3 regions of the Paenibacillus favisporus genome follow, and region 1 is predicted to be linked to each of the others. Evidence: predicted binding sites of a transcription regulator. Region 1 holds the regulator's gene; each other region holds the start of a gene.

Evidence for each region. Region 1 encodes CtsR, which represses protease genes until heat stress. Its sites were predicted from a motif close to ATGGTCAATAAAGGTCAAACA; they were not measured.
Region 2: the regulator CtsR is predicted to act here: its motif matches at 1,229-1,249, upstream of clpP (ATP-dependent Clp endopeptidase proteolytic subunit ClpP).
Region 3: the regulator CtsR is predicted to act here: its motif matches at 1,744-1,764, upstream of ABID47_RS10210 (ATP-dependent Clp protease ATP-binding subunit).

What each region holds. Positions count from the first base shown of each region.
Region 1 is NZ_JBEPLV010000012.1:1,155-3,422, reverse strand. Features, by position in the region: gene ABID47_RS32915 (protein arginine kinase) at 1-312, opposite strand, end outside; gene ABID47_RS32910 (UvrB/UvrC motif-containing protein) at 341-865, opposite strand; gene ABID47_RS32905 (CtsR family transcriptional regulator) at 895-1,356, opposite strand; gene ABID47_RS32900 (GNAT family N-acetyltransferase) at 1,761-2,268, opposite strand, start outside.
Region 2 is NZ_JBEPLV010000004.1:41,808-44,075, forward strand. Features, by position in the region: gene nrdI (class Ib ribonucleoside-diphosphate reductase assembly flavoprotein NrdI) at 1-131, opposite strand, end outside; gene clpP (ATP-dependent Clp endopeptidase proteolytic subunit ClpP) at 545-1,141, opposite strand; tRNA gene ABID47_RS18190 (tRNA-Arg) at 1,351-1,425, opposite strand; gene ABID47_RS18195 (sugar-binding transcriptional regulator) at 1,666-2,268, shown strand, end outside.
Region 3 is NZ_JBEPLV010000002.1:463,683-465,950, forward strand. Features, by position in the region: gene ABID47_RS10210 (ATP-dependent Clp protease ATP-binding subunit) at 1-1,524, opposite strand, end outside; gene ABID47_RS10215 (helix-turn-helix domain-containing protein) at 2,046-2,268, opposite strand, start outside.

The sequences.
Region 1 (2,268 bases):
GCCGTTCTGGGATTCATTCGCCAAATTAGGGCTGATCAAATGCTTCTCTACCAGCACCCTTTTGTCCAGCGGATCGATGTGGTCGAGCTCCACGGTATAAAAAGTTCCAAAAGACTGAAGGTGATCACTGGGAATACCCGTCAGACGTTTGAGCACTTCCTCCGACTGCTGGCGGGTGGCCAATAGCGGAAAAGGAAGATGCTGCAGGTTGCGCGCAACCCGAACCCGGCTGCTGATGACGATTTCGGAAGCATCGGCCTGGCCGCGCATCCAATCGCTCAGCGCTTTCTCGGTAAACCGGAGATTTGGCATCACGCATTCCTCCTCCTTCGAGTGAACTTTACTGTTCCGACAATTCTTTCTCAAGCTTACGGATCTGGTCGCGCAGCTTCGCAGCCTCTTCGAACTCCTCTTCGTGAATACGCTGCTGAAGCTCGAGCTTCAAGCCGTCGATTTTCCGTTTGGCTTGAATTTTGCTGCCGCCTCTCTTGGGCAGCTTGCCGACATGTACGGTACTGCCGTGAACTCTTTTGAGCAGAGGGTCCAGGCGGTTGCCAAAGTACTTATAACAGGAGCTGCAGCCGAACCGGCCGATCTTGCTGAACTGCGAGTACGTCATCCCGCACTCTTCGCATCTCAGCGATTGAGCAGCCTTGGCGCTGCTTGCTGCCCCCTTGCCGGCCATGTCAATGTCCATGAGACCAGACAGCAGGCTGTGTATAGAAAATCCGCCAGAGGTTCCGGGGATCATTTCCCCTTTCTCCCGGGCACAGGATTCGCAAAAATGAAACTCCGTCTTCTCACCATTCACAATCTTGGTAAAATGGAGAGTCGCCGGTCTCTTACCACATTCTTGGCAAAGCATACCGATGTACCTCCTTTTTCTCCGTAAGCCTATTTGCCTAACAAAGAAATCAGCATCGCCTTCATCAGCCGAGCACGTATCTCATCCCGGTAAGGAAGCTTGATCATCAGGCACTCTCTGGATATCGCGGCGCGCATAATGCTCGCTTCGCGTTTGCTAAGGATTCGTGCCTCCTCCAACTGATAGATCAGCCCTTCGGCCACGTTCTGATCGATGCGTTCCCCAATCGTTTGGTGGAGATGCGTATGAAGCGCCGAGTATTGCGGGAGTTCAATCCGTTGAATCCGGATGTACCCTCCGCCACCGCGCTTGCTTTCCACAAGATAACCTTTTTCCAGCGTGAATCGTGTACTGATCACATAGTTGATCTGGGATGGAACGCATGAGAACTGATCAGCCAGATCGTTGCGCTGAATTTCAATCATTCCTTCGGGACTATCATGCAGAATACCCTTCAGATATTGTTCAATAATATCAGAGATATTACGCATTGTTCATCCTCCATTACGTTAAAACGTCAAGACCTTCATGGTCATTCGTTAGTCCGTTCGCATACCCAAACCATCTCCTTTAAACTTAACCAATGGTCGTGGGCTCGAATCTGGATCTTAACCCGGTGAATATGTTATAACTGATCTAAACCTTGCGCATTCACTATTGTGAGTTCAACCGTAAACAAACATACATTTGAATTTACGTTGACTTTGACTTTCTTTGATCTAAATTATAACATATTCTCACGTTTTGCCAAGAGGGTGTATCTTCATTTTTGACGTTCTCCTTCTTTTTATACCGCACCGATACGAAATAACCCCCTGCAACGTATGCAGAGGGCTATTACTCTGACCGGATCCCTGCTCAATAGAATTGTATAGCAAGGTATTTTATTCCATATTTAAAAGAAGTCCATAAACAAGGTCTGTCGGGCCGGGATCCGCGCTTCCAGGATGCTCACTGCCTTCGCACTGCCTGCAATTCGTCCGGATTGGTATAGTTCAGCCGGCCGTTTGAACCCCGTCAGCAGGACGGTCAGTGCCTGGATGTCGCAGCTAAGGACCTCTTCCTGCTGTTCTTGAGATGTATCCAGGGGAGAGACCGATGCGGTTCCGTCCGATGAGAACGACCAGCTCCAAACGCCTTCATTCCAAGGTGCATACATATCCGTCAGCTGAATAGTTAGACGCTCGGATCCCCCCTCGCCGGAGGCTGTAAAAGGATAAGCTTCGACGAGTTTCTTCATATTTACGACACGGGCCATCCCATATGGGATAATCTCCTGGTTAATCCGCGGATCGGCCAAATGATATGTAAGACTGTCATCCATCGGCACAAAATTGACGATTACCTGCGTCACCATTGAATCGTGATTGGCGATATAAGTCCATAGCGCACGGCGTGCCTCA
Region 2 (2,268 bases), on a different contig from region 1:
CCTGTTGTATACGTTACGAGCACGTAAGGCTCATTCACCTGCTCCTGCTCTTCGATCGGAATGGCTCTCATGTTCAGCTTGTTGATAAAGCGTCTGACATTGCCGGTCTTGGAATCATAGACGATTAGCATGATCCTTCACTCCTGAATAATGTTCTCTGCCGTGGTAATGGGCGCAAAAAAAACGTCTATTGACGTCATTGTAGATAACCACACCACATATCGTGGTCGTTATTCTTGTGATCACAGAATGGTTCATGAAATCCCTTCATCCTAGAACTACACCGATAGACTGGGATAGAGGGAAATTATGTTATATATACTATGCCGCTGACAATCAATATGTAGATGGTTTAAAGCGGGTATTAAGAATAATACATCAATATATTGATGTGGTCAAGCCTGTGAGAATCATGTTCATGGGCGGCTTGCAGCCTGCTTGACGCCTTGAAAAATCAAAAAAACAGGGAGCCCCCCCGGCGATCCGTAAGCGGATCGATTCGGGGAGATTCCCTGTTTTTCTTCGGTTCCAAAGCCGCAAATATTTACACGCCTTGGATTGGAGTGCTTTCCAGAACTTTATCGATCAGTCCGTATTCCTGCGCTTCAGCTGCGCTCATGAAGTAGTCACGGTCGGTGTCTTTCTCGATGCGCTCCAGCGGCTGTCCGGTACGTTCGGACAGAATGCGGTTCAAGGTGTCGCGCATTTTCAGAATGCGGCGGGCGCGGATTTCGATATCCGTAGCCTGGCCTTGCGCACCCCCGAGCGGCTGGTGGATCATGATCTCACTGTTCGGCAGGCCGAAGCGTTTGCCCTTGGCGCCGGCGTTCAGCAGGAACGCGCCCATGGAAGCGGCCAAGCCTACGCAGATTGTAGATACGTCCGGTTTGATGAACTGCATTGTATCGAAAATCGCCATACCGGCCGTAATGGATCCGCCGGGGCTGTTAATGTACAAATGGATGTCTTTCTCCGGATCTTCGGCTGCGAGGAACAGCAGCTGGGCGATGATAGAATTGGCGACCACGTCATTGACTTCGGTGCCCAGGAAAATGATGCGGTCTTTCAGCAAACGGGAATAGATGTCGTAAGCCCGTTCACCGCGGTTGCTTTGTTCGACGACCATAGGAATATAACTCACGTGGAAAACCTCCCTTAATTGGCTCAAAATAGGTCATTCTATACATACTGTTACCGTATTAACCACATGATAAACAATTTCAAACAAAAAGTCAAAGAAAGTCAAACTCAAGGTAAAAAAAATAGCCATCTGATTGGCTGTGGTACGTTTGGTTAAAAACATAACGTAGAACGGTTGCCGTTCTGCGTTCTCTTCTATATGAAGAAAAATGGCGCGCCCGCGAGGAATTGAACCTCGATCTCAGGCTTCGGAGGCCTACGTCATATCCATTGGACCACGGGCGCAAAATTCAATAGCAAGAGTTATTATATGATAGCTTGCCTCAAAATGCAAGGGTTAAGTTATTAAATTTTTTGAATCAGGAAAATGCTGTATAGGAGGAAAGGCTGATGTGAATTATAGTCAGTGGACTACTTGCAACCAGCGCCATTATTGAGTAGAATAGTGGTGGGACTTAAAACGTTGACCCGGGACATTTTAGGGCCAGGGGAGAGAGGGAAGCGAAGTTGCAGGAGTGGAAAGAAATGCGGGATATATTAGAGATACAAAAGCAGCTTCTGCCTGATCTCGTGGACGTTCTCAAGACCAGATATACCATTCTTCATCAGATCATGCTGTCGGAGCTGATCGGCCGGAGAACGCTCGCTGCATCCCTGCATATGACCGAGCGGGTGCTGCGGGCCGAGACGGATCTTCTCAAGTCCCAGGGCCTGATTGAGATCGAGAGCTCTGGGATGAGGGTCAGTGAGGCGGGAAGCAAGCTGCTTGAACAGATGGAGCCGATGGTGAAAGTGCTGTTCGGCCTCAATGATCTTGGCGAGAAGATCCGCCAGACGTACGGCTTGCGCAAAGTCGTGGTCGTGCCCGGGGATTGCGAATCGTCGCCGCTCACGAAGCGTGACTTGGGACGCGCGGGTGCCAAAGCGCTGCTTGGCGTCATGAACCAAGGGGACACCGTAGCGGTGACTGGAGGCTCAACGCTCGCCGAAGTGGCGGAGCAGTTGACGCCGCAGGCGGCCGTACCGATGAAGAACAGCTGGTTCGTGCCAGCTAGGGGCGGACTTGGCGAAAGCGTGGAGTTTCAGGCGAACACGATCGCATCCACCATGGCCAAGCGCGTCGGCGCG
Region 3 (2,268 bases), on a different contig from region 1:
GATCAGCTTGGAGACGGAGTGCCGCTCCATGTATTCGCTCATGTCGAGGCGAATCATCGAATCGGTGCTGCCGAACAGTTCTTCGGCCAGCGCCTTGGACAGTTCGGTCTTGCCGACACCGGTCGGACCGACGAACAGGAAGGACGCAATCGGCTTGGAGTCGCTGCGCAGTCCGGCGCGTCCGCGGCGAACGGCTTTGGCGACCTTGTCGACGGCTTCGCCCTGGCCGATGACGCGGCTTGCGAGGCGGGCGGCCAGATTTTTCATCTTGCCGCGCTCATCCGCCTGCAGCTTGCCGACCGGGATGCCGGTTTTACGCTCGATGATGTTCTGGATATCCTCGACAGTTACTTCGAGGACCTCTCCGGCAGCGGCATCCCCGTTCAGACGTTGCTGCAGCTCGGCTTCCTCGTCGCGCAGCTTGGCGGCGAGCTCGTAATTTTCATCGCGGGCGGCTGCGTCTTTCTCGGTTGTAATCTGTTCCAGACGGGCGCGGATCTCGTCCGCACTGCCGACCGGAGCCCGCAGATTCAGCTTGGCGCCCGATTCGTCGAGCAGGTCGATCGCTTTATCAGGCAGGAAGCGGTCCTGGATATAGCGGCTGGACAGACGCACGCACGCTTCAAGCGTTTCGTCCGGATAGTGTACGCCGTGGAACTGCTCGTATTTCGGACGCAGCCCTTTCAAAATTTCGATCGTTTCCTCGGCGGTCGGCTCGTCGACCGTCACCGGCTGGAAGCGGCGCTCCAGCGCAGCGTCTTTCTCGATCTGACGGTATTCCTTAAGCGTCGTGGCGCCGATGACCTGCAGCTCGCCCCGCGCCAGCACCGGCTTCAGGATGTTGCCGGCGTCCATAGAGCCCTCCGCGGAGCCCGCGCCGACCAGCAGATGGATCTCGTCGATGAACAGCAGAACATTTTTACGCTGCTCCAGCTCGGCGATCAGCTGTTTGACTTTTTCTTCGAATTGCCCGCGAATGCCGGTTCCCGCTACGAGGGAGGCGACGTCGAGCGAATAGACTTCTTTGCTCCGCAGCTTCGCTGGTACGCTGCCCTCCGTAATGCGCAGCGCCAGCCCTTCGGCGATGGCCGTCTTGCCGACGCCCGGTTCGCCGATCAGCACCGGATTGTTTTTGTTCCGGCGGTTCAAAATTTCGATGACGCGGTCGATCTCCTCGTCGCGGCCGATGACGTTGTCGATCTTGCCGCCGCGCGCCGCGTCGTTCAGATTGCGTCCGAGCTGATCCAGCAGCCCGCCGCCGCGCCGTCCGCCTTCTTGAGCAGCTGCTCTGGGAGGCTGCTGCGCCGCGCCGGATACCGGCTGGCCGGATTGCATGAAGCCGCGGAACAAATCTTCCAGCGGAGAAGAATAGCTGCCGGAAGGACCAAAGCCGGCCGCAAACGGCACGCCGCCGTTTACTTTGGCATAGCAATCTTCGCAAAGAAACAATTTCTCGGATTTATGGTTGACAGTGAGGCTCAGACCTACGGTTGCCTGGTTATGATTACAATGTTGACAGCGCATGAAGGCATGCCCCTTTCGTTAGTTAATGGATTAATCAATTTTTGAATACTTCATCTGGATGTCCTCTAATCAGGAAAACAGCTGCCCGCGCCTTACGGGAGCAGGCCGCCGGAATAAAGGGATAAAAGTCAGAACTTCCGTCAGGACAAAGACGGCTGCACCGAAAGTCAAACTCCTAAAGAGGTTGTTCATGCAGTACAAGTTTGATCTTTTGATCTGACTTTGACTTTCTTTGACCTTATTATACCTCACTTGGAACACATGTCAACAGGTTTTCAGTTATTTTTCGTAAGTATATAGAAAAAGGTTTGAGAGAAGGAACGGTTCGGCCTTTCGGCTTGCTTGAGGCGAAAAAAAACGGCTGGAAGGCAAAGAAAAACGTCTATCGATGTACATAACTTTTTTGCGATATAACCGAGGCCCGGGTCTCCCGAAGCATGAAAAAAGCCCCGCCGTCCGGAATGTCTCCGTAAGAGCAGGGCGTACCTTGTATGATCAATGCGGTGAATAAGCCAAAAGTGTCATGATTCCTCGTCCTGTAATATGCAGTCGGCAAACAAAATGAATTTCGGGATGCGGAAAAATTGCTCCGCCCGGTCCTGAAAGCTGGCTGACGGCAGCGTCCCTTGGTGCAGCCATTTCCGGAACGTTCCGGGATGGATGTCCATCCATTCGCTGACGTCGCTGACGGACAGGTCGTGAACCATGCACAGCCCTGTTAGTATTTTGTTGCTGACAGGCGAC